One region of the Nonomuraea sp. NPDC047897 genome, then DNA from elsewhere that is predicted to be linked to it. Evidence: riboswitches for the same ligand, from Rfam matches in the RefSeq annotation. Region 1 holds a riboswitch; the other holds the start of a gene.
The links. A riboswitch is a leader RNA that binds a small molecule or an ion and turns the genes downstream of it on or off. The one in region 1 is predicted to bind S-adenosylmethionine.

Region 1 (15,613 bases):
GTCGATCACCAGCGGGTCCGTGGCGCCCTCCCGCGCCCCCTCCATCAACTCCCGGGCGATGAGGATCGGGACCAGGTTGGCACAGACGGTCAGGGCCGCGGCGAGCTTGGTGCCCATGGCCTCGGCGACGAGCCGCGCCGCGGGATGGACGCGGGACAGCGCGCCCGCGGCGATGATGGCACCGCCGAGGAGCACCGACAGCGTCAGCGCGCTCTTGTGGACGACGTTGAGCCGTTGCGCCATCCTGTCCAGCGCGTCCGCCATGCGCCCGGCCCGGAAGCCGGCCTGCAGCCCGGCGGCCATGAAGTCGACGATCCGCGCGTCGGCCGCCCGCATCGTCTCGCCTGCCCATGCCCGCGTGATCGCCTCGCGGACCTGCGGGGTGTCGCGTCCGAAGGCCTTGCCGGCTTCGGTGCTGGCGCGGTCCAGCCACGCCACCGCCGAGTTCAGGTCCTCGTCGGTCGGGATGACCGTCACCCACCAGGTCGCCGCCGCGGCGACGAGCGCCAGCGAGAACGTCCTGCACCGCATCAGGTTGGCCATCACCGCCTTGCTGGCCTCGGCGGACCTGAGGCCGGTGCGCACCAGGTGCCGCTCGTGGCGGATCCCCCACTGCGCTGCCGGCGCGGTGACGGCCGCCACCGCGGCCGCGGAGCCGGCGACCATGTGGCCGGGGGAGGAGGCGGAGGCCGCCGAGAGCATGTTGTTGTCGCGCCACGCCTGCTCGTAGTAGGGGTTGCCGCCTGGCCTGTCGGCGCTCTCGGGCAGCGAGGAGCGCTCGACCGCCGCCAGCACGGCCTGCGCGGCACCGTCCTCGGCCTGGAGATACCTGCTGCCCGACTTGAAGACCTTCTCGCCGATCGCCTCGGCCTCGACCTCGCCGTTCTGCAGATCCTGGGTCAGCGCGCCCCGCCAGCGCTCGTAGTCGGGCAGGAAGGAGTTGCCGACGATGCCGAGCGATGCTTCGCCCAGCTTCGCGGACCAGACACCGCTGTAGACGCTCTTGATCTTCCAGAGGATGTCGTTGAAGTCGATGCCACGGCCGGCGAGCTCGGCCGCCTTCACCTGGTACTGGGGGGAGTCTTCCACTGCCGATCTTCTCCGTCGGGTCGGGTCGTACGCGCCGGGTACACGAGTCTGGTGAGCAACCGATCATGTGTCGCCGAGAATAGCCCTGCAAGCCGTTGTTACGGATCAATAGGCAGTAACGCGGACAACCTGCGTGCTCAGGCGCGCGGCCTGGCCGTCACCCCGGGTCGTGGTCGAGCGCGTCGAGCTGGTCGGCGAGCCAGCGCCGCGGCGGCAGGGCCGTGGCCGCGGCGACCAGCAGCTCCCGGCGGCGCGCCCGCTCGTCCTCCGGCATCACCAGCGCCCGGTGCAGCGCGTCGGCGGTGCCGCGGACGTCGTAGGGGTTGACCAGCAGCGCGTGCTCGCCCAGCTCGGCCGCCGCCCCCGCCTCGCGGGAGAGCACCAGCGCGGCCCGGGGCGACAGGATCGGCCCCTCCTTGGCCACGAGGTTCATGCCGTCGCGGATCGGGTTGACCAGCAGCACGTCGGCCAGCCGGTAGGCGGCCAGCGAGCGCGGGTAGTCGTCGTCGACGTTGAGGATCAGCGGGTCCCAGTCCTCGGTCGCGTACTCGTGCTCGATCTCCTGGGCGCAGCGCTGCACCGACGCGGTGTACTCGCGGTATTCGGGCAGGTCGTGCCGGCTCGGGTAGGCGAAGGCCAGGTGCACCACCCGCCCGTGCCACTCGGGATGCGCCGCCAGGAACTCCCGGTAGGCGAGCAGGCCGCGCACGATGTTCTTGGACAGCTCGGTCCGGTCGATGCGGACGATCAGCCGCCGGTCGCCGACCTGCTCGCGCAGCGCCGCCATGTGCGACTCGACGTCGGGCTCGCCGGCCCGCCGGCGCAGCGCCGCGCCGTCCACGCCCAGGGCGTGCACGCCGACGCGGGTGGTGCGGCCCTCGTGCGTGACCGTGCCGGCGGCGGGGTCGACGTCGGCGCCGAGCAACGACCGGCAGCAGTCCATGAACGCCCGCGCCCAGCGCGCGGTGAGGAAACCGGCGTGGTCGGCGCCCAGGATGCCCTCCAGCACCTCGTGGGCCACCTCGTCGGGCAGCAGCGAGAAGTATTCGGGCGGCGCCCAGGGCGTGTGGCTGAAGTGGGCGATGCGCAGGTCGGGCCGCTCGGCCCGGAGCATCGCCGGGGTCAGCGTCAGGTGGTAGTCCTGCACCATCACCCGCGCCTCGTGGGCGGCCTCCTCGGCCAGCGCCAGGGCGAACGCGCCGTTGTAGTCGCGGTAGGACTCCCACTCGCGGTGGAAGCGCGAGCCGAAGCTCGGCGTGTTGGGGATGTCGTAGAGCAGGTGGTTGACGAACCACAGGGTCGAGTTGGCGACGGCGTTGTAGGCGCGGTGGAACGTGGCCGCGGGGATGTCGAGCATCCGCAGCGCGCCGGTGTCGTAGCCGGCGTGGTCGAGCCGGCCGCCGGGAGCCTGCCGGACCGCGCTGCGGTCGCCGTCGGACAGCGCCGCGCACACCCACAGCACGCCGAGGTCCTTGCTCACCCCGGACAGCCCGGAGACCAGCCCGCCGCCGCCACGCCGCATGGTGAGAACACCGTCGTCGGAGACGGTGAACGAGACGGGGCCTCTGTTCGACGCAACCAGGACGCTGTTCATTTACGCTCCCTCCAACCATAGGATCCCAGCTATGGCGCTTGATGAGCTAACCGAGGAACTCGCCCGTTCCGCCGCAGCCGGAGATCATCGCGCGCTCGGCGAGCTGTTGCGGCGGATCGAGCCCGACGTCATGCGGCACTGCGCCCGGATCCTGCCCTACCGGCAGGACGCCGAGGAGGCATCCCAGGACACCCTGCTCGCCGTGGCCCGCAACATCGGCCGCTTCGAGGGGCGCGCCAGGTTCAGCACGTGGCTGCACATCGTGACCGCCAACTGCGCGCGCACCACCTACCGGTCGCTGAAGCGCCGGGCGGCCGAGCAGAGCTCCGACGAGCTGCCCATGCAGAAGCCCGACGTACGCCGGGTCAGCGTCATCGCCGGCTCGCGGCTCGACCTGCTCGACGCCATGGAGGCGCTGGAGGCCGACAAGCCCGACCTGGCCCAGGCGCTGGTGCTGCGCGACATCGTGCAGCTCGACTACAACGAGGTGGCCGAGCAGCTCGGCATCCCTCTCGGCACCGCCAAGTCGCGCATCCACCAGGCGCGCAAGTACGTCCAGGCGGCGCTCGGGGACGACTACAGGTGAGACCGTCCGTCTCGGATGGTGAGACGGTTGGTCAGGCGGGCGGCCTGGCCGGGTAGAGTTCGATCCGACAACCGCATGACAACTGAATATTGCTCATCCAGAGGGGTGGAGGGACCGGCCCTGCGAAGCCCCGGCAACCCTCCCGGCTTGTGACTCGCGACCTGGCGAGGCCGACCGGGACAAGGTGCCAATTCCGGTCTGCGGTCAAGGTGGCCGCAGGCGAAGATGAGGGAAGGCCTCGCTTCATGTCGCTTGACTTCGGTCCTGCCACCGCCCTGTCCTGCCGCGAGTGCGGCGCCCGCTACGACCTCGGGCCCAGCTTCGCGTGCCTGGAGTGTTTCGGGCCGCTGGAGGCGGCCTACTCCTTCGGCGACGTCACCCGCGCGGACATCGAGTCGGGCCCGGCCAACATCTGGCGCTACCGCTCCCTGCTCCCCGTCCCCGCCGACGTCGCGACCAAGCCGAACATGAACCCCGGCTGGACCAAGCTCGTCAAGGCGGGCAACCTCGGCAAGGCGCTGGGCATCAGGTCCCTGTACGTCAAGGACGACTCGGGCAACCCCACCCACTCCTTCAAGGACCGGGTCGTCGCCATCGCCGTCGAGGCGGCGCGCAACTTCGGCTTCCACACGCTCTCCTGCTCCTCCACCGGCAACCTCGCCGGCGCGGTGACGGCCGCCGCGGCGCGGGCCGGGCTGGACGCCTGTGTGTTCATCCCCGCCGACCTGGAGCAGGCCAAGATCGCGATGGCGCGGGTGTTCGGCGGCAAGCTGATCGGGATCGAGGGCACCTACGACGAGGTCAACCGCTTCTGCTCCGAGCTGATCGGCGACCCGCTGGGCGACAAGTGGGGCTTCGTCAACGTCAACCTGCGGCCCTACTACGCCGAGGGCTCCAAGACCCTCGCCTACGAGATCGCCGAACAGCTCGGCTGGCGGCTGCCCGAGCAGATCGTCATCCCGATCGCCTCCGGCTCCCAGCTCACCAAGATCGACAAGGGTTTCAAGGAGCTCATCGCGCTGGGCCTGGTCGAGGACCGGCCGTACAAGGTCTTCGGCGCGCAGGCACAGGGCTGCTCGCCGGTCTCCACCGCCTTCAAGGCGGGCCACGAGGTGGTCCAGCCGGTCAAGCCCGACACCATCGCCAAGTCCCTGGCCATCGGCAACCCCGCCGACGGGCCGTACGTGCTCGACATCGCCCGCCGCACCGGCGGCGCGGTGGAGGACGTCACCGACGCCGAGATCGTCGCCGCGATCAGGCTGCTCGCCTCGACCGAGGGCATCTTCGCCGAGACGGCCGGCGGGGTCACCGTCGGCGTGCTGAAGAAGCTCGTCGAGACCGGGCGGCTCGACCCCGAGGCGGAGACCGTGGTGCTCAACACCGGCGACGGGCTCAAGACGCTCGACGCGGTCTCCGACGGCGCGGCGCCCACGGCCGTGATCCGGCCCTCTCTCGACGCGTTCCGCGCGGCTGTCTGACAACCAGGAAAGGCGAGATAAAGATGAGTGTTTCGGTACGGATTCCGACCATCCTGCGCACCTACACCGGCGGAAACGCGGAAGTGAGTGGCGAGGGCGCGACTCTTCGTGACGTTCTCGCGAAGCTCGACTCGGACTACCCGGGGATCGGTGCGCGCATTCTGGATGAATCGGGCAAGATTCGCCGTTTTGTCAACGTTTACGTGGGCGAAGAGGATGTCCGTTTCGTCGAGGGCCTGGACACGCCGACGCCCGACGGCGTCCAGATCTCCATCATCCCGGCCGTCGCCGGCGGCTGACGGCCATCCCGCGCGATCCGGGCCGGCGGGCCGGCGGCGGCCCTGGCGGGCGGCCGGCCTGGGAGGCGCGGCCCCGGTCGCGGGAGGGCCCGGCCGTCCCTCGGACCCGTTGTCGCAGCGCAGCACCTCGAAGGCGCCCCTTGTGGGCGCCTTCCGCTTTTTGTGGAATTTCAAACTTGAACGAGCCCACTGGGATGAATTGCGCAGTTCGTTCTTTGACACTGTTGCCAAACGGCGTCCCACAGGTATGGTCGAGGCGATCGTCTGCCTGATTTCAGCATTAGTCAGACGATTGCGGGTCTCGCGGACGAATGGGCGGACCCGCGAGACCAGTAAGAGGAGTCGGAAGTGGCGCAGGGCACCGTCAAATGGTTCAACGCGGACAAGGGCTACGGCTTCATCGCGGTAGACGGTGGTAAGGATGTGTTCGTTCATTACTCGGCCATCATGATGGACGGCTATCGCTCTCTGGAGCAGGGCCAGCGCGTCGAGTTCGAGATCACACAGGGCCAGAAGGGACCGCAGGCGGAATCCGTCCGCACGGTCTGATCCACGTCACTGGCGCGCATCGGCAGGCCGTACGGCAGCGCAGTCCGGCGCGGCCTGCCGTTCCCCCCTTCCCCGGAGATACGGCGGGCCTCTCGTAGGCCCGCCGTACGGGACCATCCGGGTAATCCACTCGTTCTTCCCGGGGCAACCCTTGTCCTGAGCTGGGCCGGGGTGGCGTCGGCTTGCACTCGGCGGGGTAGAGTGCTAAACAGTTCGTTGGCACTCTCTGTTCGTGAGTGCCAGCAACGGGGATCGAGACGATGGGGCCCGCCAACGGAGACGCGGGCCCACATGCCGTCGCGGGCGTCGGCTCGGTCCACTACCAAGCCACCCTGCATCTGGGAGGTCCAGCCTTATGGCAGCCAAGATGATCGCGTTTGACGAGGACGCCCGGCGCGGTCTCGAGCGCGGTATGAACCAGCTCGCCGACGCCGTCAAGGTGACCCTCGGCCCCAAGGGCCGCAACGTCGTGCTGGAGAAGAAGTGGGGCGCCCCCACGATCACCAACGACGGTGTGTCCATCGCCAAGGAGATCGAGCTCGAGGACCCGTGGGAGAAGATCGGGGCCGAGCTGGTCAAGGAAGTCGCCAAGAAGACGGACGACGTCGCGGGTGACGGCACCACCACCGCCACCGTGCTCGCCCAGGCGCTGGTGCGCGAGGGTCTGCGCAACGTTGCCGCCGGCGCCAACCCGATGGCGCTGAAGAAGGGCATCGAGTCCGCGGTCGAGCGGGTCAGCGAGGAGCTGTCCAAGCTGGCCAAGGACGTCGAGACCAAGGAGCAGATCGCCTCCACGGCCTCCATCTCCGCCGCCGACCCCGAGATCGGCTCGCTCATCGCCGAGGCGATGGACAAGGTCGGCAAGGAAGGCGTCATCACCGTCGAGGAGAGCAACACCTTCGGTCTGGAGCTTGAGCTCACCGAGGGCATGCGCTTCGACAAGGGCATGACCTCGATGTACTTCGTCACCGACTCGGACCGCATGGAGGCCGTGCTCGAGGACCCGTACATCCTGGTCGTCAACTCCAAGGTCTCGGCCAACAAGGACCTGCTGCCGCTGCTCGACAAGGTCGTGCAGTCCGGCAAGCCGCTGCTGATCATCGCCGAGGACGTCGAGGGCGAGGCCCTGGCGACCCTGGTGGTCAACAAGATCCGCGGCCTGTTCCGCTCCGTGGCCGTCAAGGCCCCGGGCTTCGGTGACCGCCGCAAGGCCATGCTCGGCGACATCGCCATCCTCACCGGTGGCCAGGTCATCGCCGAGGAGGTCGGCCTCAAGCTGGAGAGCACCACGCTCGACCAGCTCGGCCGCGCCCGCAAGGTCGTCGTCACCAAGGACGAGACCACGATCGTCGACGGCGCGGGCGACCCCGACGCCATCGCCGGCCGGGTCAACGAGATCCGCGCCGAGATCGAGCGCACCGACTCCGACTACGACCGCGAGAAGCTCCAGGAGCGCCTGGCCAAGCTCGCCGGTGGTGTCGCCGTCATCAAGGCCGGCGCCGCGACCGAGGTCGAGCTCAAGGAGCGCAAGCACCGCATCGAGGACGCCGTGCGCAACGCGAAGGCGGCCGTCGAGGAGGGCATCGTCCCCGGCGGTGGCGTGGCGCTGCTGCAGGCCGGCGCCAAGGCGTTCGACAAGCTGGAGCTGTCGGGCGACGAGGCCACCGGTGCCGCGATCGTGCGCAAGGCTCTGGAGGAGCCGCTGAAGCAGATCGCCGTCAACGCCGGCCTTGAGGGCGGCGTCGTGGTGGAGAAGGTCCGCAACCTCACTCCGGGCGAGGGCCTCAACGCCGCCACGGGCGAGTACGTCGACATGTTCGCCTCGGGCATCATCGACCCGGCCAAGGTGACGCGCTCCGCGCTGCAGAACGCCGCCTCCATCGCGGCGCTCTTCCTCACCACCGAGGCCGTCATCGCCGAGAAGCCGGAGAAGAACCCTGCCGCTCCCGCCATGCCCGGCGGCGGCGACATGGACTTCTGACGCCTTCCAGGCACCCAGCAGCACCCCGATCGGGCGATCCGGCACCAGCCGGGTCGCCCGATTTCCTTGTGCCTTCCCCGAGATGCCGCCGCGGGTGGAGTACTTGCTGACTCCGCTCGGCACGCCCGCCTGCGGCCCCTCGCCCCCTGCGCTCCTCGCCCGCCTGCGCTCCTGGCGGGCCCGGGCGGGGGGAGGGGCCGGAGCGGGCCTCCTGGTGGCGGTCAGACGCCGAAGTGCGGGGTGAGGTGGCCCCGGGCCAGGGTGTTGGCGGTGATGTTGAAGCCGACCACCGCCGGGCTCGCGTCGGAGTCGACGCCCAGCTTGTCGACGCTCAGGGCGTGCACCGTGAACACGTAGCGGTGCGCGTCGCCGGGCGGGGGAGCGGCGCCGCCGTAGGCCTTGACGCCGTAGTCGTTGCGGGCGTGCGTCGCACCCTCCGGCAGCCCCTTGAACTCCGGCGCGGTGCCGGCGCCCGTGGGCAGCTCGGTGACCGAGGCCGGGATGTCGAACAGCACCCAGTGCCAGAATCCGCTGCCCGTGGGCGCGTCGGGGTCGAAGCAGGTGACGGCGTAGCCGCGGGTGCCCTCCGGGGCGCCGGACCAGCGCAGGGCGGGCGAGAGGTTCTGGCCGGTCATGCCCCAGTCGTTGAAGACGTGCAGGTCTCCGAGCCTGTCCCCGTCCATGACGTCGCCGCTCTCGACGGAGAGGGCGGGGACCGGCGGCAGGTGTTCGTGCGGAAGCGGTGCGGGCACGACGTCCTCCTTCGTTGGCGGCCTTGCGTGGTCTTCTCCGCCATCCTAGAAGCGCCTCCGCCGGCCGGTGGCTAGGCCGTGGCGCGGTCGACGAGTTCCTGGACCCGGGCGGGCGAGTAGATGTCGTCCACCAGGAGCTGGGCGAGGCCGAGGACGCCCGCGTGCGGGTCGAGGTCGCTGCGCACGATCTGGAGGTTGCGGGTGGCCAGGGGCAGGGAGCGCCGGTAGACGATCTCGCGGATGCCGGCGAAGAGCTGTTCGTCGGTGTGGGCGAGCTGGCCGCAGATCGCGATGACGCGCGGGTTGAACAGGTTGACCGTGTCGGCGAGGGCGCCGCCGAGGATGCGGGCGGCGCGCCGGGCGAGCCGGACGCCGGCGGGGTCGCCGGCGCGGATGAGGCGGACGGCGTCGTCGACGGTGGTGACGTCGCGTCCTTCGGCCCGCAGGTCGCGCACCAGGGCCCAGCCGCCCGCGTAGGCCTCGACGCAGCCGGAGTTGCCGCACCGGCAGAGCGGCGGCTCGGCCACGCCGTCTACGGTGACCTGGGTGTGGCCGACGTCGCCGGCCGCGCCGTCGGCGCCCCGGTGCACCTGGCCGCCGGCGATCAGGCCGGTGCCCACCCCGGTGCCGATCTTGACCATGAGCAGGTGGGGCACGTCCGGGTGGCGCAGGCGCTGCTCGCCGTACGCCATGGCGTTGACGTCCTTGTCGACCAGCACCGGGCAGTCGTACTGGGCGCTGAACCAGCCGGGGATGTCGAAGCGGTCCCAGCCGGTCATGATCGGCGGGCTGACCACCCGGCCCGTCGCGAAGTCGACCGGGCCGGGGACGTCGAGGCCGACCCCGAGGACCCGGCCGGGGGCGTTGCCGGAGTCGTGCAGGATCTCCGCGAACAGCTTCTCGACGATGGTGAGGATCGTCTCCGGACCCGTGGTGACGTCGGCCCTGACCTCCCGCTCGATCCGCACCCTGCCGCCCAGGTCGCACAGCGCGGCGCGCAGGGCGGTGGCGCCGATGTCGGCGACGAGCAGGACCCCGCGGTCGCGGTTGACGACGAACTGGCCGGCGGGGCGGCCCCGCGTGCGGGCCTCCTCCGGGCCGGGGACGAGCAGCCCCGCGGCCAGGAGCCCGTCGAGCCGCTGGTTGACCGTGGTCCGCGACAGGCCGGTGCGGCGGGCCACATCGGCCTTGGTCAGGCCGTCGGCGACCGCGCGGAACAGGCCGAGGATCTCACCGCTGCTCACTCCCATCCGCGGCGTGACCGGGGTCATGGTGCTCATACGACCACTGTAGCTATGTCGCTTGGTATGCGTAAGTCAAGGATGTTTCGACGTAATAAGTCGAAAGAAGGGTTGTCAGGCGCTAGAAGACGGGTTTACGGTTCGGACATCTACGCCGAAAGGGGCATCCGATGTACGCCAACGCCAGAGGCCGTCGCGCAGCGGCATTCGGAGCGGTCGCAGCGGCCGGCGCGCTCGTCCTGGGCGCGTGCGGTGCCGGCGAGCCCGCGGGCTCGGCCACCGGCACGACCGTGCGGCAGGCCGCCGCCGCCCAGCCCAAGATAGCCGCGGTGATCAAGGGCCTGGACAACCCGTTCTTCCAGACGATGAAGCAGGGCATCGACGAGCAGGCGAAGACCTCCGGCGCGACCGTCACGGTCCAGGCCGCGAACGCGATCACCGACACCACCGGTCAGGCCGACAAGCTGAACGGCCTCGCCGGCCAGGACTTCTCCTGCTACGTGGTCAATCCGATCTCCGGCACCAACCTCGTCCAGGGGCTCGCCCGGCTCTCGGCGATGAACAAGACCATCGTCAACATCGACAGCCCGGTCGACCCGCAGGCGGCCAGGAGCGCCAACGTGAAGCTGGCCACCTACATCGGCACCGACAACACCGAGGCCGGCAAGATGGCCGGGCAGCGGATGGTCGAGCTGGTGCCGGAGGGCGGCAAGGTCGCGGCCATCGGCGGCATCGCCGGCGACGTCACCAGCGGCGCCCGCGTGGAGGGCTTCGGGCAGGGCATCGGCGGCTCCAAGCTCACCCTGGCGCAGACCGTCGCCGCCAACTGGGAGCGCCAGACCGCGCTCACGGCCGCGACGGACGTGATGCGGGCGAACCCCGACCTGAAAGGCTTCTTCGTCGCCAACGACGACATGGGGCTCGGCGTGGCCCGCGCCATCGCCAACGCCGGTCAGACCGGCAAGGTGAAGGTCATCAGCGTCGACGGCATCAAGGACGCCCTGGAGGCGGTCAAGGCCGGCACGCTCGACGGCACCGTCGCCCAGTACCCCTACGCCATCGGCCTGATGGGCGTCGAGGCGTGCCAGGCGGCGGCGAGCGGCAAGACGTTGCCCGCCAACGTCGAGGCCCCGGTCGAGCTGGTCACCAAGGACAACGCCGAGCAGGCCCTCGCGGCCACGCCCAAGCCGTTCCAGGCGTACGACGACCCGTTCAAGTCCCTCATCCAGTAGCGGCGAGCGCGTCCGGCGGGCCATCGGCGCCCGGCAGGACGAGGAGTGACACCATGGCAAACACCACGCTCACGGCCGGCGAGGGGCCGGCCTGGCCCGCCCGGCTGAAGGACGCCGGCTTCTGGGCGGAATGGGCGGCCCTGGTCGGCCTGATCGTGCTGGTGATCGTCTTCCAGGCGTTGAACCCCACGTTCCTCAGCATGGGCAACATCGCCTCGATGCTCGTCGCCGCGGCGATCCTCATCATCCTGGCGGTGGGGCAGACGTTCGTGATCGCCACCGCCGGCATCGACCTGTCGATCGCCTCGGTGATGACGCTCGGCGCGGTCGTGTTCGGCCAGGCGTACGCGGCCGGGCTGAGCCTGGCGCCGGCCTGCCTGCTGGCGCTGGCCGCCTCGGCCGCCGCCGGCGCCGTCAACGGGCTGGTCGTCGCCTGGGGGAGGATCGCCGACTTCATCGTGACCCTCGGCATGCTGTCCGCCGCCTCGGGCCTCGCCCTGATCCTGGCCGACGGCAAACCGGTGACGATCATCGACCCGGCCCTGCTGAGCCTGTCCACGGGCGGCATCGGCATCTTCGGCTGGTCGTTCGTCATCGCGGTGGCGGTGGCCGCGGTGGCGCACGTCGTGCTGTTCCACACCCGTTTCGGCACCCACACGCTGGCCACCGGCGGCGCCCCGGAGTCGGCCACGGCGATGGGCATCAGCACCAGGCGCATCAAGGTCGCCGTCTACCTGATCAGCGGCGCGCTCGCCGGGCTCGGCGCGATCCTGCTGGTCGCCCGGATCGGCGCGGCCGAGCCCGCCGCCAACACCTCGTTCCTGCTCAACTCGGTGGCCGCGGTCGTGCTCGGCGGCGTCAGCCTCTTCGGCGGGCGGGGCACCATCGTCGGACCGTTCATCGGCGCGCTCCTGCTGGTCGCGCTGGTCAACGGGCTCACCCTGCTCGGCGTCTCGCAGTTCTACCAGCCCCTGGCCGTCGGCATCGTCGTGGTGCTGGCCGCCCTCCTGATGAGGTTCCAGAAATGACCAGTCAGCAGCAGGCCGGCGTGCTGCTCGAATGCCGGGACGTGTCCCTGGCCTTCGGCAGCGTCCAGGCCCTCATCGACGTGTCGATCACGCTGCGCCCCGGCGAGATCACCGCGCTCGTCGGCGACAACGGGGCGGGCAAGTCCACCCTCGTGCGCTGCGTCTCCGGCATCCACCGGCCCGACCGGGGGCAGATCTTCTTCGACGGCGCCGAGCGGGCGTTCCACTCGCCCGAGGACGCCCGCGAGGCCGGAATCGAGACCGTCCACCAGAACCTCGCGCTCGTCGAGGACCTCACCGTGTGGCAGAACCTCTTCCTCAACCGCGAGCTCGTCCGCAGGCTCGGCCCCGTCGCCCTCCTCGACCGGCGCGCCATGCGGGCCCGCGCCCGCGAGATGGTCTCCACGCTCGCCGTCAACGTGCCCGCCGTGGGCTCGCGCGTCCGGCGGCTGTCCGGCGGCCAGCGCCAGGCGGTCGCCATCTGCCGGGCCGCCGGCTTTAGCTCCAAGCTCGTCATCATGGACGAGCCCACCGCCGCGCTCGGCGTGCAGGAGACCGCCCGCGTCGAGGAGCTCATCTTCAGACTGCGCGACGAGGGACACGCCGTGCTGCTCATCAGCCACAACTTCGCGCAGGTCATGCGGCTCAGCCACCAGGTGTGGGTGATGCGCGCCGGTCGCTGCGTGGGCGGGCGCCGCACCGCCGAGACCTCCGGCGAGGAGATCGTCGGACTCGTCACCGGCGCGCTCGCCGCCTGACACACCCGTACGGACACGAAAGAAGGCACCTCACCGATGGCCACCGACACTCCGGCCAACCCCATCGGCGTCCACGCCCTGGTGTGGGTCGGCGACACAAGCCCCGACTCGATGGCGCTGGCCGTCGAGAAGACGAAGGCGGCGGGCTTCGACCTGCTGGAGATCTCCCTGCACGACTCGGGGAACCTCGACGTGGCCGCCGCCCGCGACGCCCTCCGGTCGGCCGGCCTCGGCGTGGCCTGCTCGCGCGGGCTGGCGTTCGACGCCGACGTCTCCAGCGACGACCTCGCCGTGGTCGAACGCGGCGAGAAGCTGCTGCACGACTCGCTGGCCGTCACCCGCGCGCTCGGCGGCACCCACTTCACCGGCGCGCTCTACAGCGCTCTCGGCAAGTACGACCGGCCGCTCACCGAGGCCGGGCGGCGCAACGTCGTGACGGTGCTGCGCCGGCTGGCCCAGGAGGCCGGCGGCCAGGGCATGACGCTCGGTCTGGAGATCTGCAACCGCTACGAGACCAACGTCATCAACACCGCGCGCGACGCCCTCCGCCTCGCCGACGACATCGGCGAGGACAACGTGCTCATCCACCTCGACACGTACCACATGAACATCGAGGAGGACGATCTCGTCCGGCCGGTGCACGAGGTCGGCGACCGGCTAGGGTACGTCCATGTCGGCGAGAACCACCGCGGCTACCTGGGATCGGGTCACCTCGACTTCACCGCGTTCTTCCACGCCCTGGGCGACGTCGGCTACCGGGGGCCGATCACGTTCGAGTCGTTCTCCTCGGCGGTCGTGATGCGCGGTCTGTCCAACGATCTGGCCATCTGGCGCAACCTGTGGTCCGACGGGGAGGACCTGGCCCGCCACGCCCGCGCCTTCATCGACGGCCACCTGCGGGCGGGTCGCGCCCGATGACCCTGGACGACCTGGCGGCCCGTGCCCGCGACCTGGTCACCGGCCGCGAGCGGGCGCTGCTCGGCATCACCGGCGGCCCGGGCGCCGGCAAGTCGACGCTGGCCGAGCACCTGGTAGCGGCGCTGCGGCAGGCGCCGCCGCCCGGCCACGCGGCCGACTGGGTGGCGTACGTGCCGATGGACGGTTTCCACCTCGCCGACGTCGAGCTCGACCGGCTCGGCCGGCGGGGCAGCAAGGGGGCGCCCGACACGTTCGACGCGGCGGGGTACGCGGCCCTGCTGCGCCGGCTGCGCGACGACGAGGACGAGGTGGTCTACGCGCCCGCGTTCGAGCGGGACCTGGAGCAGCCGATCGCGGGCAGCATCCCGGTGTTCCGGGCCGCCCGGCTCGTCGTCACCGAGGGCAACTACCTGCTGCTGGACGACGGCGACTGGAAGCGGGTGCGCGACTGCCTGGACGAGGTCTGGTACTGCGCCCTCGACGCGGGCGAGCGGCTGCGCCGGCTCATCACCCGGCACGAGAGGTTCGGCAAGGACCACGACGCGGCCGTGGCCTGGGTGATGGGGACCGACCAGCGCAACGCCGATCTGGTCGCCACCACCCGGGACCGGGCGGACCTCGTGGTGCCCGACGAGGTCCTCCGCTCGATCGGCGGCCCCTGAGGTCAGGAAGCGAGCTGGGGCGGCAGGGGCTTGGCGTGCAGCACCGTGAGGGTGCTGACGGCCCGGGTCAGCACCACGTAGAGGCGGGCCGGCCCGCGCGGCTCGGCCTCGACGATGTCGGCCGGCTCCACCACGATGACGTGGTCGTACTCCAGGCCCTTGACCAGGGTCGCGGGGACGACGAGCAGCCGGTGGTCCTCGGTCGAGTCGGGGCCGAGGACGGCGTGGGCGATGCCGTCGAGCGAGCGTGACACCTCGGCGACCATGGCGTCCGGCACGATCAGGCCGATCGACCCCTCGCGGGCCAGCGCCTCGCGCACGGCCGCGGTCACCTCGCCGCCCGGCCGTACGGACAGGGAGCCGGCGCCGGGACGCAGCGAGCGGGGCGCGGCCAGGTCGGGGGCGATCGACGGCAACAGCCGGGCGGCGTAGTCGAGCACCTCGCGCGGCACCCGGAAGCCCAGCGTCAGCTCGGTGACCTCGCCGTCCTGGCCCAGGTGCGTCAGCACGGCCCGCCACGAGCGGGCCGACCAGGGCGTGGTGCCCTGGGCGAGGTCGCCGAGGACGGTGGCCGAGCCGTTGCGGCAGCGCCGGCCGAGCGCGCGGAGCTGCATCTCCGACAGGTCCTGCGCCTCGTCCACGACGAGGTGGCCGAGCGACGGCGTGCGCTCGATGAGGTCGGCCAGCTCGTCGAGGAGCGCCGCGTCGGCCGCCGACCACTTCGCCGACTTCCACCCCCGGTACGGTTTGGGCCACAGCAGGAGCCGCTGCTCGTCGGGCGTCAGGTCGGTGCGGGCCGCGCGGGCGAGGAAGCCGGCGTCGGACAGCAGCCGGAAGAGCACCTGCTCGGGCACGAGTTTCGGCCAGACCGCGTCGACGAGCTGCTTGACCGGCTTGGACCGGGCCACGGCGTCCTGCACCCGGTCGTCGGGCGAGTCGCCGCGCTGCTCCATCCGGACCAGGACCTGGTGCGCCAGCCGCTGCGCCAGGGCCGCCCGGCCGGGGCCGTAGCGGGTGGTGCCGCGCAGGGAGGCGACGATCTCGCGCACCTCGTGGTCGGCGACCCGGAAGCGGTGGGCGCCCTTGGAGTAGACCAGTCCCTCCTCGGGCTTGACGATGTGCAGCCACAGCGCCCGCTCCAGGACCTTGGCCATCCGGGCGTCGCCCTTGACCGCCGACACCGCCAGGTCCTCGGGCGCGGCGTGCTCGCCGAGCAGGCCGGCGACCGTGGTCTGGTCGACCTTCACCTCGCCGAGCGCGGGGAGCACGGAGGAGATGTACGACAGGAACGCCCGGTTGGGGCCGACGATCATCACGCCGGAGCGGGCCAGCCGCTCGCGGTGCGTGAACAGCAGGTAGGCGGCCCGGTGCAGGCCGACGGCGGTCTTGCCGGTGCCGGGCGCCCCCTGGACGCAGACGGTCTGGCCGAGCGCCGAGCGGACGATC
Region 2 (15,613 bases), on a different contig from region 1:
GCCGTCCTTGAGCAGGTCGAGGACGAGCGCGTGCTCGACGACCTCGATCGCGCCGGCCCGCACCGCCTCGGCCAGGGCGCGCTGCACCTCGGCGCCCGTGGCGTCGCCGCCCGCGTGCACGATGCGGTCGCGCCGGTGCCCGCCCTCGCGGGTGAGCTGCAGCCGGCCGGCCTCGGTCCGGTCGAAGCGCGCGCCGCGCGCCATCAGCCGCCGCAGCGCCCCGGGCCCCTCGGTGACGAGGGTCCGCACGGCCCGCACGTCGCACAGGCCGACGCCGGCGAGCAGCGTGTCGTTCAGGTGCTCCTCGGGGGTGTCGTCGGGGTCGAGGACGGCCGCGATGCCGCCCTGCGCCCACCGGGTGGAACCGGAGGAGAGCACGTCCTTGGTGACGACCAGGACCTTGGCGGCGGGGTCGAGCTCGGCGTACCGCAGGGCCACGGTGAGCCCGGCGATGCCGGACCCCACGACGACCACGTCGGCCTCGACGACCCAGCCCGGATCGGGAGCGGTCAACCGCAGCGGGATCGCGGGTGCACTCATGGAGGTCTCCTCGTCGGAGCGATTTCGTCACAATGACGATAACGCCCGGCGCCGGGTGCCCCGACCCCGGGGAGGGGCTACAGCGTCACCGTGACGTTGTCGATGAGCCGGGTGGCGCCGACCCTGGCGGCCACCGCGAGCACCGCCTCGCCGGCGTAGGAGTCGGTCACCTCGGTGAACGTGGCCGGATCGACCAGCACCAGGTAGTCGACGTCGAGGGCGGGGGGCGCCTCGTCCAGCACCGTCCGCGCGGCCGCCCGGACCGCGGCGGGAGTGTCCTGCCCGGCCCCCGCCAGCAGGGCGCGGGACAGGGACAGGGCCACCCGGCGGTCGGCCGCGGACAGGTAGCGGTTGCGGCTCGACAGGGCGAGCCCGTCGGGCTCGCGGACCGTGGGCACGCCGAGGATCTCGATCGGCAGGTCGAGGTCCGTGACCAGGCGGCGGATCAGGGCGAGCTGCTGGGCGTCCTTCTGGCCGAAGACGGCGATGTCGGGACCGACCAGGTGGAAGAGCTTGAGCACGACCGTCAGCACGCCGTCGAAGTGGCCGGGCCGGCTCGCGCCCTCCACCAGCGTGCCCATGACGCCCGAGCTGACCGTGACCTGGCGGTCGGGGTGGTACATGGTCTCCACCGAGGGGGCGAACACCACGCTCACGCCCTCCTCCCGGCACGCCTCCAGGTCGGCGTCGAACGTACGGGGATAGCGCGAGTAGTCCTCGTTCGGCCCGAACTGCAGCGGGTTGACGAAGACGCTCACCACGACCTGGTCGGCGCGGGCCCGAGCCGCCCGGATCAGCGTCCGGTGGCCCTCGTGCAGCGCGCCCATCGTGGGCACCAGCGCCACGCGCCCCTCTCCCCGGGCCTTGACCAGGTCGGCCCGGTCCTCGGCGACGATCAGGTCCATATGTTGCCTCCCAGCGCGTCCAGCAGGCGCTCGGCCTCCTCGGGCTTGAGCAGCCCGGCGGCGAGCGCGCGGTCGGCCGTGAGCCTAGCGAGCGCGATGTAGGCGTCGGCCGCCTCGGGTGCCGCGAGGATGAGCGCGTCCACGTGCTTGCGCACGGTGCCCGCGTCGCCGCGCACCACGGGTCCGGTGAGCCCGGAGATCCCCAGCCGCAGCACGTTGTCCAGCGCCGCGCCGAGCAGCGGTCCGAGCATCCGGCCGGGGTGGTCGACGCCGATGCGCCGCAGCAGCTCCGACGACTCGGCGATGAGCGTGACCATGTGGTTGGCCGCGCCGGCCAGCGCCGCGTGGTAGAGGGCGCGGTCGGAGTCGGCGATCCACACCGGCTCGCCGCCCATCTCGATGACCAGGGCCTCGGCGATGGGCCGCAGCAGCTCGGGCGCCGTCACCCCGAACGAGCAGCCGGTGATCCGGTTGAGGTCGTCGTCGCGGCCGGTGAACGTCATGACCGGATGCAGCGCGAACGGCAGCGCCCCCATCCGGGAGGCCGGCTCCAGCACCGACAGGCCGTAGGCGCCGCTGGTGTGCACGAGGAGCTTGCCCCGCAGCTCCACCCCGGTGCCGGCCAGCCCGCTGACCAGGTCGGGCAGCGCGTCGTCGGGCACGGTGAGCAGGATCAGCTCCGCCGCGGCGACCACGTCCTCGGGCCGCACGGGGACGACCCCCAGCCGCTCGGCGGCCCAGCGGATCGAGGCGTCGGACACCCCGCTCGCGGCGACGACCCGGTGCCCGGCCTGGGCGAGCGCCGCCCCGAGCGCGGAGCCCACGCGGCCCGCTCCCAGCACCCCGACGGCCAGCCGTGCCGGCCGATCATTTGCGTCCATGACGTCCCACCCCTGTCGACCTGATGGCACTGCCGCCCAGCGTAACGGCCGAGTGCGACTGCGCACGTGACGGGGGTTTTGCCGCGCCGACTGGACCGGCCCGAGGCAAAGGCCCCGGCACGAATATCACCCGCTGTAGTCACGCGAGGGCGCTCCGCGTCGCGGCCGATCATGAGATAGTCCAGGCATGTGGCTCACCTGGCGTGCCGCGATGGAGCGCGCGCTCTACGGCGAGGACGGCTTCTACCTGCGCGAGCGCCCCTCCGGTCACTTCCGCACCTCGGTCAGCGCGTCGCCCGCGTTCGCCGGTGCGGTTCTCGAGCTGTTGATGGAGGTGGACGCCGAGCTCGGTGGGCCGCCCACGCTCGACCTGGTCGACATCGGCGCCGGCGAGGGCCTGCTGGCCGTCCACGTGCTGGAGGCCGCCGACCCGAAGCTGCGCGAGCGGCTGCGCGTCACGGCCGTCGAGCTGTCCCCGCGACCCGCCGGCCTCCCCGGCCAGGTCACCTGGAGCGCCGCCGTCCCGCCCGCGATCCACGGGCTGGCCGTCGCGAACGAGTGGCTGGACAACATCCCGCTCGACGTGGCCGAGCAGACCCCCGACGGGCCGCGCCTGGTGATGGTGGACACCCGCACGGGAGAGGAGCGGCTCGGCGACCCGCCGGGGCCGGCCGACCGCGCGTGGCTCGACCGGTGGTGGCCGCTGACCGTCCTGGGCGCGCGCGCCGAACTGGGCGGGCCGAGGGACGCCGCCTGGGCGTCCGTCGTGACCCGGCTCGTACGGGGCCGCGCGATCGCCATCGATTATGCACACCCTGTGGATAACCGACCGGCACACGGCACCCTCACCGGCTACCGTGACGGCTCGGTCGTGACGCCCATACCGGACGGCACCTGCGACATCACCGCACATGTGGCGCTCGACGCCTGCGCGGAGGCCGGTGCGCGGGCCGGCGCGATATCCACAACCTTGTCCACACAACGTGAGGCGCTGCGCGCGCTGGGTCTCACCGGCGGCCGCCCGCCGCTGGAGCTGGCCCGGCAGGATCCGCGCGGCTATCTGCGGGCGCTGGCACGCGCCTCGCAGGAGGGTGAGCTGATCGACCCGAACGGGCTGGGCGGCTTCGGCTGGCTCGCCCAGACCCGCCGGTCCCGCTAGGGCGTGTCCCGTGATCTTTGGTGGCGGTTTGGTGTAGATCGTCTGTGTGGATGAGGAGCGTCTGAAGCGGCATGACCTCACGGATGAGGAGTGGCAGCGGCTGGAGCCGCTGCTGCCTGCCCAGAATGTTCATGGGGCGCGGTGGAGCGATCACCGGACGGTGATCAACGGGGTGTTCTTCCGGGCTCGGACGAGCTGCACCTGGCGTGATCTGCCGCCGTGTTACGGCAGGTGGAAGACGGTCTATAACCGGCATCGCCGCTGGTCGCTGGATGGGACGTGGGAACAGATCCTGGACGGGTTGCGCGCGGCCTGTGACGAGGCCGAAGGCGAGGACTGGACGGTCAGCGCCGACTCCACGATCGTTCGTGCGCACCAGCACGCGGCTGGAGCGCGGCGCGCTCCGGCGGTGGACATCCCTCAAAGGGGGCCGGTAAGGATCACGAGCGGGTGACGAAAGGCCGTGAAGCGCTTGGTCGGTCGCGCGGCGGGTTGACCACGAAGATTCACTTGGTGACCGACCGGCGATGCCGTCCGATCGCCCGGCTCACCTCGCCTGGCCAGCACGCCGACTGCCTCAAGTTCATCGCGCTGATGGAGTCGATCCGCATCCGCCGCCGCGGCGTGGGCAGGCCTCGCACCAAGCCGGCCCGCGTGCTGGCCGACATGGCCTATTCCTCCCGCGCCAACCGCCGCTACCTGCGGCGACGCGGCATCAAGGCCGTCATCCCGATCAAGAAAGACCAGGCCGCCCACCGCGTCAATCGCGGCTCCAAGGGCGGTCGGCCGCCGGTCTTCGACCGGCAGGCCTACAAGGAACGCAACAGCGTCGAACGCTGCGTCAGCAAGCTCCGCCAGTTCCGCGCGGTCGCCACCCGTTACGACAAGAGAGAAGCCATCTACCAGGGCACCATCGACGTCGCCTCGATCCGCATCTGGCTCCGACACACCGTCACATGATCACGGGATTCGCCCTAGCGGCGGCGGGCCAGCAAGTGGGCGTCGAGGAAGCCCCGCTCGGAGGCAGGGTCGTGGAGCAGCCGGGCGAACGTGACGAGCCCGGCACCGGCCAGCACTTCGGCGAACTGGTCCACCGGCCAGCTAAAGGCGGGCGTCACTTTGTGGTCGAAGCGGACTGGCTCGGGTCCATCGGTGGCGAAGAACGAAACCAAGAGCAGGCCCCCTGGCGCCAGGACACGTACCTGCTCGGCGAGCAGGGCCGGCAATTCCTCAGACGGGGTGTGGATCATCGAATAGTGGGCCAGCACACCGCCGAGCGTGCCGTCCTCGACCGGTAGAGCCTCCATCCGCGCCTCGTCGAACCGCAGCGCCGGATGGGCCCGCCGAGCGTGGTCGACCATGCCCGGGGAGAGGTCGAGCCCGAAAGCATCCAGCCCGAGATCATGCAGCATTGCAGTCAGATGTCCCGGCCCGCACCCGACGTCGACTACCCGCAGGTTCCCCGTCCCGCGCACCAGTTCGGCGAAGGTCTCGATCATGTTCCGCGAGAACGGCTGCGTCTCCAGCCGATTAGCGAACATCGACGCATACAACTCGACGACCCCGTCGTAGGCCGCCCTGGTCTCGTCCTGGTGCTTCATCACGAGAAGGGAAGCTAACACCCGCGCACATCCGCAGCTTCTCCGGATCCCATCCCGACCCCGCCCCCTGGAGACTCGCCGTCCCCTCGCATGATCACGGGACACGGCCTAGGCGACCGCGAGGTCCAGCGAGCGGAGGCCGCGGATGACGTAGCCGGGCTTCCACTCCGGCTCGCGCAGCAGCTCCAGCCGCGCTGCCCGGTCCAGCAGCGCCCCGAACGACTCGATCAGCTCGATGCGGGCCAGCGGCGCGCCGAGGCAGAAGTGGATGCCCGCGCCGAACGAGATGTGCGGGTTGTCGGCACGTCCCACGTCGAGCCGGTCGGGGTCGGCGAACACCTCGGGGTCCCGGTTGGCCGAGCCGAACAGCAGCGCCACCTCGGTCCCGCGCGGGATCCGGGTGCCGTGCACCTCGATGTCCTCCAGCACCCACCGCTCGAACATCTGCAGCGGGGTGTCCCACCGCATCAGCTCCTCGATCGCCGTGGGCAGCAGGCTCCGGTCCGCGCGCAGCCGGGCCAGCTCGGCGGGGTTGCGGAACAGCGACCACCAGCCGTTGCCGGTCACGTTCACGGTGGCCTCGTGGCCGGCGTTGAGCAGCAGCACGCAGGTGCCGACCAGCTCGTCCTCGGTCAGCTCGTCGATCCGGGCGAGGGCCGAGATCAGGTCGTCGCCGGGCCGGGCGGCGCGCTCGCGGGCCAGCTCCTTGAGGTAGCCGGCGAACTCGCCGGCCGCCCGGACCGCCGTGTGCTGCGCCTCGGCCGACGGGTTGAGCTCGTACATGCCGCAGATGTCCGCCGACCAGGGGCGCAGCAGCGGGCGGTCGGCCTCGGGCACGCCGAGCATGTCGGCGATCACCGTCACCGGCAGCGGCTCGGCCACCTCGGCGATCAGGTCGCCGCCGCCCTTCTCCACGAACGTGTCGACCAGGCCGGCGGCGACGGCCCGGACCCGGGGCCGCAGCGACTCGACCATGCGCGGGGTGAACGCCCGGGAGACCAGACGGCGCAGCCGGGTGTGGACCGGCGGCTCGACGTCGAGCATGCCGGCCCTGATCACCCGCCAGAACGGCTCCTGGAAGTCGGGCTCCGGCTCCCTGCCGAACTCCTCGTGGGTGGCCACGTGGAGGTAGGCCCGGCCCAGCCGGCGGTCCCTGAGCAGGGCGTTGACGTCGGCGTGCCGGGAGATCAACCACTGCCCGGTCGGCTCGAAGAAGCTGACCGGCGCCTCGCGCCTCAGCTCGGCGTAGGCGTCGTACGGATGGGCGACGAAATCCGGATTCCAGGGGTCGAAGCGCACACCTGCATCTTACGGAGTGGCCTGCCGCTGCTTGCCGTGCCGGCTGCGCATCCGGATGTTGAGCATCTCGACGATGACGGAGAACGCCATCGCGAAGTAGATGTAGCCCTTGGGGATGTGCTGGTCGAGCCCCTCGGCGATGAGGACCACGCCGATGAGCACGAGGAACGCCAGGGCGAGCATCTTGATGCTCGGGTGCCGGTCGACGAACCTGCTGATCGGCCCGGACGCGACGAGCATCACGATGACCGCCACGATCACCGCCGCGACCATCACGCCCAGCTCGTCCACCATGCCGACCGCGGTGATCACCGAGTCGAGGGAGAAGACGACGTCCAGGATCATGATCTGGACGATGACCGAGGCGAAGGAGGTGGCGGCCTTCGTCTTGCCGCCTTCGTCCTTCAGCTCCATGCTGTGCCCGATCTCGGTCACGCTCTTGGCGAGCAGGAAGAGCCCGCCCAGCAGGAGGATGAGGTCGCGGCCGGATATCTCCTGGCCGAACACCTCGAACAACGGCTCCGTCAGCCGCACCACCCACGACAGGGCCAGCAGCAGGAGCAGCCGGGAGATCAACGCGGCGCCGAGGCCGAGGACCCGCGCCCGGTCGCGCTGCTCGGGCGGCAGCTTCCCGGCCAGGATGGAGATGAAGATGATGTTGTCGATGCCCAGGACGATCTCCAGGGCGACAAGGGTGAAAAACCCTATCCAGATCTGTGGGTCGCTCACCCAGTCCAACATGTCCTACCTCCATTGCTCTTGCGGGGGGTGTACCCGAGGGCAACGTTTGATGCGCCCCAAAAGTTCGCCGCTTGCGAAAGACGGGCGGGTGTCGGTTATAGTGCAGCTCGTAGGTCATGAGTGCCAGCGCCAAGCCCCGGCTCGCTGGCCGGCAACCCTCGCGTCCGCGGCGGGGTGCCCCGGGTGAGGACCTGGTCCGTCGCGAGGTGTGACGGGCAAGCGCGGGCTCCATGGCTGCTTCCGGGGGCCCGATGGCCCCGTAGGAGGTTTCGCCGTGTCCACTCTGACGATCTTCAACTCCGTGCCCGCCCAGGCCGCCCCGTCCGGCGACGCCCGCCCGGCCGCGCCCCGGCCGATCCCCGCCGTGCTGGGCGCCGACCTGGAGGTGCCGGTCAAGGGCGGTCGGCTGGTGGGATACGCCAACCTGGACTACGCGGCGAGCGCCCCCTGTCTGGAGCCGGTCAGCGCCGCCGTCGCCGCCGCGCTCCCGGCCTACTCCAGCGTGCACCGCGGCGCGGGCTACGCCTCCCAGCTCACCACCGCCCGCTACGAGCAGGCCCGCCACACCGTGCGGGCGTTCGCGGGCGCCCGTCCCGACGACGCCGTGGTCTTCACGCGCAACACCACCGACGCCACCAACCTGCTCGCCCGCTGCCTGCCCGAGGGCACCACCGCGGTGGTGTTCGACAGCGAGCACCACGCCTCCCTGCTGCCCTGGGAGCGGTCCGTACGGCTGGCGCCGCCCGCGTTCCCCGGCGAGGCGGTGCGCGCGGCCGACGAGGCGCTGGCCGCCGTCGACGGGCCCAAGCTGCTCGTCGTCACGGCCGCCTCGAACGTCACCGGCGAGCTGTGGCCGATCGCGGCGCTGGCGCACATCGCGCACCGCCACGGCGCCCGCATCCTGGTGGACGCCGCCCAGCTCGTGCCGCACCGGCCGGTCAACCTGACCGCCCTCGACCTGGACTACGTCGCCTTCTCCGGGCACAAGCTCTACGCCCCGTTCGGCGCCGGGGTGCTGATCGGACGGCGCGACTGGCTCGCGGCCGGCGAGCCGTACCTCAAGGGCGGCGGCGCGGTCCGCGCGGTGGGGACCGCCGGCGAGGGGCCGGAGGGGGTGGACTGGCACGACGACCCGGAGCCGCGGCACGAGGCGGGCACGCCGAACGTGCTGGGGGCCATCGCCGTGGCCGCCGCGTGCGACGCGCTGACCGCCACCGGCTGGACCGCGCTGGTGCGCGAGGAGGAGCGGCTCGTGGCCCGGCTGCGCGCCGGGCTGGCCGCCGTCGAGGGGGTGCGCGAGCTGTCGCTGTGGGGGCCGGACCACCCGCGCGTGGGCATCGTCGCCTTCACCGTGGACGGCGTCCCGGCGCGTGAGGTCGCCGAGGTGCTGTCCGCCGAGCACGGGATCGGGGTGCGCGACGGGAAGTTCTGCGCGCACCCGTTCCTGCGGCACCTGCTGGGCGAGTCCGGCGGCGGCTGCGAGGACGGCACGGCCTCGGCGGTGCGGGCGTCGATCGGCATCGGCAGCACCGACGAGCACGTGGACCGGCTGGTCGCGGCGGTGCGCGACCTCGCCGCCCGGGCGTAGCGGTCAGCGGTTGGGCGGCCTGCGTTTGGCGGGGTCGTCGGTGAACATCGAGTCGATGTCGCTCATGTCCTCGCGGGTCAGGTCGCCCCTCGTGGCGGCGTCCTGTCTCGGCACGCTGCCGGTCCCGTCCGCCGGGATGCCTTCCCTGTCCAGGCGGCGGCGCTCCCTCCGGCGCGACCAGGCGCCGTGGATGAGCCCGTCGATCCCGAACCGGCCACCGCCCGTCCCCACGAGCAGCAGGCACAACGCCGACAGCGCGGCGACGAACTCCCAGCCGCCCTCGCTGACGAACATGCCGTTCGGGCCGTGGACGAAGGCGATGGCGCCGAGGCCCACGACGAACCAGGCGAGTGCCGCGAGCCGGACCAGGAAGCCGATGATCAGCAGGATCCCGCCGATCACCTCGGCGGCGATCGTGAACGCGGCGGCGAGCTCGGGCAGCGGCACTCCGGTCCGGGTGAACTGCTGCGCCGTGGCCTCCAGGCCGCTCTGCCACTTCTGCCAGCCGTGCGCCACGAGGATCACGCCGAGCGTCACGCGCGCGATGAGCGCGGCGACGTCGAACACAAACCTCTTCATGGTGGTTTCTCCCCCCGTTTCCTGCTATATGTCCCCCTGCCGGAATCCGGGAAGCACGTCCATACCGTTCCTTGACCTTCCCCCCGCGCTGGATCGGCCTGCCGGCCGGTGGCAGCATGGGCCTATGACGGAACGCGTGGTCGGCATCGGGGCCGGCGCCAAGGAGCTGGCGACCGAGGACATGATCCTCAACATCGGCCCGCAGCATCCGTCCACCCACGGCGTGCTCCGGCTGCGGCTGACCCTCGACGGCGAGCGCATCACCTCCGCTGAACCGATCATCGGCTACATGCACCGGGGCGCCGAGAAACTGTTCGAGGTGCGCGACTACCGGCAGATCATCATGCTGGCCAACCGCCACGACTGGCTGTCCGGCTTCGCCAACGAGCTGGGCGTGGTGATCGCCGCCGAACGCATGCTCGGCATGGAGGCGCCGGTCCGCGCCGTCTGGGCGCGCACGCTGCTGGCCGAGCTCAACCGGGTGCTCAGCCACCTGATGTTCCTCGGCTCCTACCCGCTGGAGCTGGGCGCGATCACCCCGGTCTTCTACGCCTTCAACGAGCGCGAACGCATCCAGGCCGTCATGGAGGAGATCTCCGGCGGGCGCATGCACTACATGTTCAACCGGGTCGGCGGCCTGAAGGAGGAGCTCCCGTACGGATGGCTCGACCGGGTGTCGCAGGCGGTCGCCGAGACCCGCCGGCGCGTCCCCGACATCGAGGACCTCATCCTGCACAACGAGATCTTCCTCGCCCGCACCCGGGGCGTCGGCGTCCTGCGCCGCGAGCAGATCCTGCAGTACGGCGTCAGCGGACCCATCGCCCGCGCCTCCGGCGTCGACATCGACCTGCGCCGCGACGAACCGTACCTCGCCTACCCCGAGCTGCCCGTGAAGGTCGTCACCCGTGACGCCGGCGACTGCCACGCCCGCTTCGAGGTGCTGCTCGACCAGCTCAAGGTCTCCCTCGACCTGGCCGACGCATGCGTCGACCGGTTGCGCTCGCTGCCGCCGGGCCCGATCAACCAGCGCCTGCCCAAAGTGCTGAAGGTGCCCGAAGGCCACACCTACGCCTGGACCGAGAACCCCCTCGGCATCAACGGCTACTACCTCGTCTCCAAGGGCGACAAGACGCCGTGGCGGCTCAAGCTCCGCTCCGCCTCGTTCGGCAACATCCAGGTGCTGCGGGAGATGCTGCCCGGGCACCTCGTCGCCGACATGGTGGCCATCCTGGGCTCGATGTTCTTCGTCGTGGGCGACATCGACAAGTGACCACCCGACAGGAGCCCCCCGGCGCCGCCGTGGCACAGCGCGACCGCTACGTCGACTGGCTGCGCGCGCTCAGCCTCATCGTCGTCGTGGCCTGGCACTGGGCGTTCACCATCCTGGAGTGGGGGCCCGGCGGCCCGGAGCCGACCAGCCCGCTCGGCTTCACCTCGGGCCTGTGGATCCTCACCTGGCTGCTGCAGGTCCTGCCGCTCTTCTTCTACGTCGGCGGGCACGTGCACCTGCTCTCCTGGCACCGGGCCAAGGCACGCGGGGTCGGCATCGGGGCGTTCGTCTGGCGGCGCATCCGCGCGCTGGCCGTGCCCGCGCTGGCCCTGTCGGGCGTGTGGGCCGCCGTCGGCGCCGTCGTGACGTGGGCCTTCGAGGTCGACTGGATGTGGCGGGTGGTGCTGCTCGTGCTCAGCCCGCTGTGGTTCCTCGGCGTCTACATCGTCCTCGTCGCGCTGCTGCCGGTCGCGCTGTGGCTGCACCGCCGCTACGACGTGCTGGCCCTCGTCTGGCTCGGCGGCGCCGCGCTGGTGGTGGACGTCGTGCGGTTCCGGTACGGCGTCGGCTGGGCCGGCTGGCTCAACATGGTCGTCGTCTGGGGCCTCGCCCACCAGGCCGGGTTCTTCTACGAGCGGATCGTGGCCCTGCCCCGCCGCTACGACGTCGGAGTGCTGTGGACGGGGCTGTTCGCCCTGTTCGGGCTGGTGTACTCGGGCATCTACCCCGGCTCCATGGTGGGCGTGCCGGGCGACAAGTGGTCGAACATGGCCCCTCCGACGTTCGTCATCGTGGCCCTGCTGATCTTCCAGATCGGCATCGTCGAGGTGCTGCGTCCGTCGATGGAACGCCTGCTGGACAAGCCCGGCTGGCGACGGGTCAACGAGACGATCAACCGGTTCGCGCTGCCGCTCTACCTGTTCCACACCACCGGGATGGCGATCGCGCTCGGGATCTCGTGGTGGCTGTTCGGCTCGCTGGGGCAGAAGGTGCCGCCCGACCTGTGGTGGTGGCTCGAACGCCCGATCGCCGTCGTGGGCCCGCTCATCTGCACCCTCCCCGTCATCTACCTCTTCGGCCGCCGCCGCCCACGCGCCGAACAAACGCCGGACAAACGCTGAACGGGATCCCGTCCTGGGAAGCATGACGAACATCGGCTTCCGGCCGACGCCCGAGGACGAGAGAATCATCAGGGCCGCCATGGAGGACGGCGAGCAGCCCAGCGACGTGATCCGCCGCGCTCTCCGCCTACTGGAGCGGGAGATCTGGCGCAAGCAGGCGCATGCCGACGCCCGGCGCCTGGCGACGGAAGACCTGTCGGCCGAAGCGGACGCCTGATGATCCGGCGCGCGGTCTACTGCTCGTGCCTTCGCTCGGCGTCACCGAGGTCCGACCGGCACCATCGACACCTCGTTCGTCCGTGGGGAACCCGTCAACTACCTCGGGCGGGACGAGATGGCCGAGGTCGAGCACGCCGTGGCGCGCTATCTCGGGCTCTGATCCTCCGGATCCTTCGGGATGCGGCAGGAGTTCTCCAGCCACAGGGCCGCGCAGACGAGCGCCACGAACGCCACGAACGAGCCCGTCGCGACGAAGAACTCCGTGCGCGGCGTCTCCCGCGTGAACAACTGGACCGTGTGCAGGGCGAACCCCGCGAAGACGCCGCCGAACGCCGCCCCCGCGTAGGCCGATGCCTTGGCCAGGGCCGCCAGCCGCGCCACCGCCAGCGGCTCGACCGGCTTGGTGCCGGGCTTGCGGTCGAGGCGAGCCTTGGTCATCCACGCGCTGTAGGCCTCGCCGATCGCCAGCAGCAGCGCCGTCGGGATGGCCGTCCACGGCATGATGGGCAGCGCCGAATAGAACTGCCTGACCAGGATCCACGTGACGAGCGTCACGACGAGCACGATGCCGACGAGCACGCCGGGACGGGTGGCCCTCAATCCGGCCTCTGCAGCTTGAGGTCGTCGCGCAGCGACACGCCCTGCCGGTCGAGACCGGCCAGCAGCTCGCTGACCGGGCCGTGGCCCGGCAGCCGGCCTGCGGGATCGGCCTCGGCCCAGGGCACCAGCACGAAGGCCCGTTCGTGGGCACGCGGATGCGGCAGCGTCAGGTCGGGGTCGTCGCAGACCACGTCACCCACCATGATCAGGTCGACGTCGAGCGTGCGCGGCCCCCACCGCTCCAGACGCTCGCGCCCGAAGGCGTTCTCGACGCTCTGCGCCCGCTCCAGCAGGGTGCGGGGCGGCAGGCTGGTCTCGACCACGACGATGGCGTTGAGATAGGGCCGCTGGCCGGCGGGCCCGCCCACCGGCTCGGTCTCGTAGACCGACGACACCGCCACGAACTCCAGGCCGGGCGCGTCGAAGAGCGTGTCGATCGCCCCCTGCAAGGTCTCGAAACGCCGGCCGAGGTTGCTGCCGAGGGAAAAAACGCATCTCATGGGCGACTCCGCTCGATCGTCACGATCACATCGTCGAACGGCAGGGGAATCGGGGCAGCCGGCTTGTGCACGCTCACCTCGACCGAGAGCACCCGCTCGTAGGCCAGGCACACGTCGGCCAACCGCTGCGCCAGCGTCTCGACCAACTGGACGGGCTCACCCTCCACGACCTTGACCAGCGCCTCGGCCAGCTCGCCGTAGTGGACCGTCGAAGTGAGGTCGTCAGACGCCGCGGCGGGAGCGGTGTCGAGGAACAGCGTGGCGTCCACCACGAACTCCTGCCCCAGCTCGCGCTCGGCAGGCAGCACACCGTGCCGGCCCCGGGCCCGCAGCCCCTTCAGCGCGATGCGGTCAGTGCTCAAGCTCGCCGTCCTCCTCCTCGTCCTCGTCGCTCTGCAACACCGGGGAGCCATGGTGCATCCACAACCGCCAACCCTGCGGCGTGCGCACGTAGACGTTGCTGGCCACCACCTTGCCGGCGGCGAAGCTGGACTCGCCCTCCTCCCCGGCGGTCAGGATGTTCTCGACGCAGGTGAGCACCGCCACGTCACCCAGCACCGTCGTGTTGACGTCGGTCAACACGAACTGGATGTAGGTGGTGTTGGCCATGATGAGCGCCCAGGAGCGCAGGACCTCGGACCGGCCGGCCAGCAGCGTCCAGCCCGGATGCACGCAGGTCACCCGCTCCTCGGCGGTGTCCTCGGCCCAGATCTCCGTCATCCGGTCGAGGTCACCGGCCTCGATCGCGGTGTAGAAGTCCTGGTTGACCGTCTCGATGGCGGCAGTGTCGACGCTCATGTATCGGCTCCGGCTCTCTTCCATGCGGCGGCCACGCGGACGGCGTCGGCGTTGGGGCCGACGTGGTGAACCCTGACGCACCACGCGCCCTCCCGCGCGGCGAGAGCGGTGACCGCCAGGGTGGCGTCGTCGCACTCGTCGAACGGGCGCGGGGTGCCGTCGGCGCCGGCCAGCAGCCGCCCCAGGAACCTCTTGCGTGAGGCCCCGATGAGCAGCGGATAGCCCAGCTCGGCCAGCTGTGGCATGCCGGCCAGCAGCGCCCAGTTGTGCTCGGCGTTCTTGGCGAAACCCAGGCCCGGATCGAGCACGATCTGCTCCTCGGCCACTCCCTCGGCCAGCACCAGATCGACCCGCTTGGCCAGCTCCTCGCGCACCTCGGTCACCACGTCGGCGTAGACCGCGCGGCTGGCCATGTCGTGGCTGTGGCCTCGCCAGTGCATCACGACGTAGGGGACGCCGGTCGCGGCCACCACGCGAGGCATCGCGGGGTCGGCCAGGCCGCCGCTCACGTCGTTGACCAACCTCGCCCCGGCCTCGACGGCGGCCTCGGCCACCTCGGCACGCATCGTGTCGACGCTGACGGCCACGCCCTCCGCGCTGAGCGCCCGGATCACCGGCACCACGCGGGCCAGCTCCTCCTCCTGCGACACCCTGGCGGCCCCCGGCCGGGTGGACTCACCGCCCACGTCGACGAGGTCGGCGCCCTGCTCCACCAGCTCCAGACCGTGCGCGACGGCGGCCCGCTCGTCGAACCACAGCCCGCCGTCGGAGAACGAGTCGGGCGTCACGTTGACCACGCCCATGACGAGGCACCGCTCCTCGGCGGACAGACCCGGCACGCTAGTCATGGGCCAAGCCTAGGCGCTTGCCCATACCTGTTGATGTCATGGGTCCCTCATTGTGGATAACGAATCCCGCGCGACCGCTCTTGCCGCCGTTCCTCTCCTCTTGGACGCCTTTTTACGCCCCTTCCGGCAAGCCCATCACCACCCGCCGACGCGCCACGGGCCGTGGGTGGGCCCGTCACGAGACCTCGTACTCCGGCTCAGGGCGGTCGATGGGTGGTGGGCAAGGAGCGGGAAGGCACGGCCCCCGGGACGGCGTGACGGCGGCCGGCCACCGTCCGGTCAGCGGGCGTCCTCCTGGAGGCCCTCAGCCACGTGCGGCGGGTGGCGGCCCAGCCGGCCGTGCCGTACGAGAAGGGCTGAGAAGGAGCCACCGCGCGGACAGCCCGGACGCACGAGAAGGAGCCACCGCGCGAGCGGTCCGAACGTGAGAGAAGGAGCCACCGCGCGGACAGCCCGGACGTAAGAGGAGGGGCCGCCGGGCGGACGGTCGGTCAGAAGCGGCCGAGGATGAGGGCCATCGCTTCGGAGCGGGTCTTGTCGCTGGTGCGGAAGTCGCCGCGGACGGCCGAGGTGACGGTCTTGGCGCCTGGCTTGCGAACCCCGCGCATGGTCATGCACAGGTGCTCGCACTCCACCACCACGATCGCCCCGCGCGGCTCCAGGACCCGCATCAGCGCGTCGGCGATCTGCGACGTCATCCGTTCCTGGACCTGCGGGCGGCGGGCGAACACGTCGACCAGGCGGGCCAGCTTGGACAGGCCCGTCACCTGGCCGCGGTCGTTGGGGATGTAGCCCACGTGGGCGAACCCGTGGAACGGGACCAGGTGGTGCTCGCAGGTCGAGTAGACCTCGATGTCCTTGACGAGCACCATCTCGTCGTGGTCGACGTCGAAGACCTTGGTGAGGACGTCTTCGGGCGTCTGGCCGAGGCCGGAGAACTGTTCGGCGTAGGCCCGGGCGACCC

Region 2: another riboswitch for S-adenosylmethionine. It lies ahead of ACGF0J_RS29830 (aminotransferase class V-fold PLP-dependent enzyme); the one in region 1 lies ahead of thrC (threonine synthase).

What each region holds. Positions count from the first base shown of each region.
Region 1 covers NZ_JBIDCC010000017.1:31,432-47,044, forward strand. The annotation lists gene ACGF0J_RS31875 (hypothetical protein) at 1-1,089, opposite strand, end outside; gene ACGF0J_RS31880 (trehalose-6-phosphate synthase) at 1,247-2,683, opposite strand; gene ACGF0J_RS31885 (RNA polymerase sigma factor) at 2,715-3,269, shown strand; SAM riboswitch class I at 3,360-3,501, shown strand; gene thrC (threonine synthase) at 3,515-4,747, shown strand; gene ACGF0J_RS31895 (MoaD/ThiS family protein) at 4,771-5,046, shown strand; gene ACGF0J_RS31900 (cold-shock protein) at 5,395-5,595, shown strand; gene groL (chaperonin GroEL) at 5,951-7,576, shown strand; gene ACGF0J_RS31910 (YbhB/YbcL family Raf kinase inhibitor-like protein) at 7,798-8,328, opposite strand; gene ACGF0J_RS31915 (ROK family protein) at 8,400-9,608, opposite strand; gene ACGF0J_RS31920 (substrate-binding domain-containing protein) at 9,740-10,801, shown strand; gene ACGF0J_RS31925 (ABC transporter permease) at 10,855-11,829, shown strand; gene ACGF0J_RS31930 (ATP-binding cassette domain-containing protein) at 11,826-12,587, shown strand; gene ACGF0J_RS31935 (sugar phosphate isomerase/epimerase family protein) at 12,624-13,505, shown strand; gene ACGF0J_RS31940 (nucleoside/nucleotide kinase family protein) at 13,502-14,167, shown strand; gene ACGF0J_RS31945 (HelD family protein) at 14,170-15,613, opposite strand, start outside.
Region 2 covers NZ_JBIDCC010000015.1:3,021-18,633, forward strand. The annotation lists gene ACGF0J_RS29790 (L-aspartate oxidase) at 1-540, opposite strand, end outside; gene panC (pantoate--beta-alanine ligase) at 618-1,445, opposite strand; gene ACGF0J_RS29800 (Rossmann-like and DUF2520 domain-containing protein) at 1,436-2,326, opposite strand; gene ACGF0J_RS29805 (SAM-dependent methyltransferase) at 2,514-3,485, shown strand; one part of gene ACGF0J_RS29810 (IS5 family transposase) at 3,547-3,882, shown strand; one part of gene ACGF0J_RS29810 (IS5 family transposase) at 3,885-4,445, shown strand; gene ACGF0J_RS29815 (class I SAM-dependent methyltransferase) at 4,460-5,089, opposite strand; gene ACGF0J_RS29820 (cytochrome P450) at 5,195-6,385, opposite strand; gene ACGF0J_RS29825 (TerC family protein) at 6,395-7,126, opposite strand; SAM riboswitch class IV at 7,239-7,354, shown strand; gene ACGF0J_RS29830 (aminotransferase class V-fold PLP-dependent enzyme) at 7,401-8,714, shown strand; gene ACGF0J_RS29835 (DoxX family protein) at 8,718-9,293, opposite strand; gene ACGF0J_RS29840 (NADH-quinone oxidoreductase subunit D) at 9,418-10,563, shown strand; gene ACGF0J_RS29845 (acyltransferase) at 10,560-11,684, shown strand; gene ACGF0J_RS29850 (hypothetical protein) at 11,707-11,901, shown strand; gene ACGF0J_RS29855 (DUF3180 domain-containing protein) at 12,048-12,482, opposite strand; gene folK (2-amino-4-hydroxy-6-hydroxymethyldihydropteridine diphosphokinase) at 12,500-13,003, opposite strand; gene folB (dihydroneopterin aldolase) at 13,000-13,365, opposite strand; gene ACGF0J_RS29870 (nuclear transport factor 2 family protein) at 13,355-13,801, opposite strand; gene folP (dihydropteroate synthase) at 13,798-14,604, opposite strand; gene folE (GTP cyclohydrolase I FolE) at 15,141-15,613, opposite strand, start outside.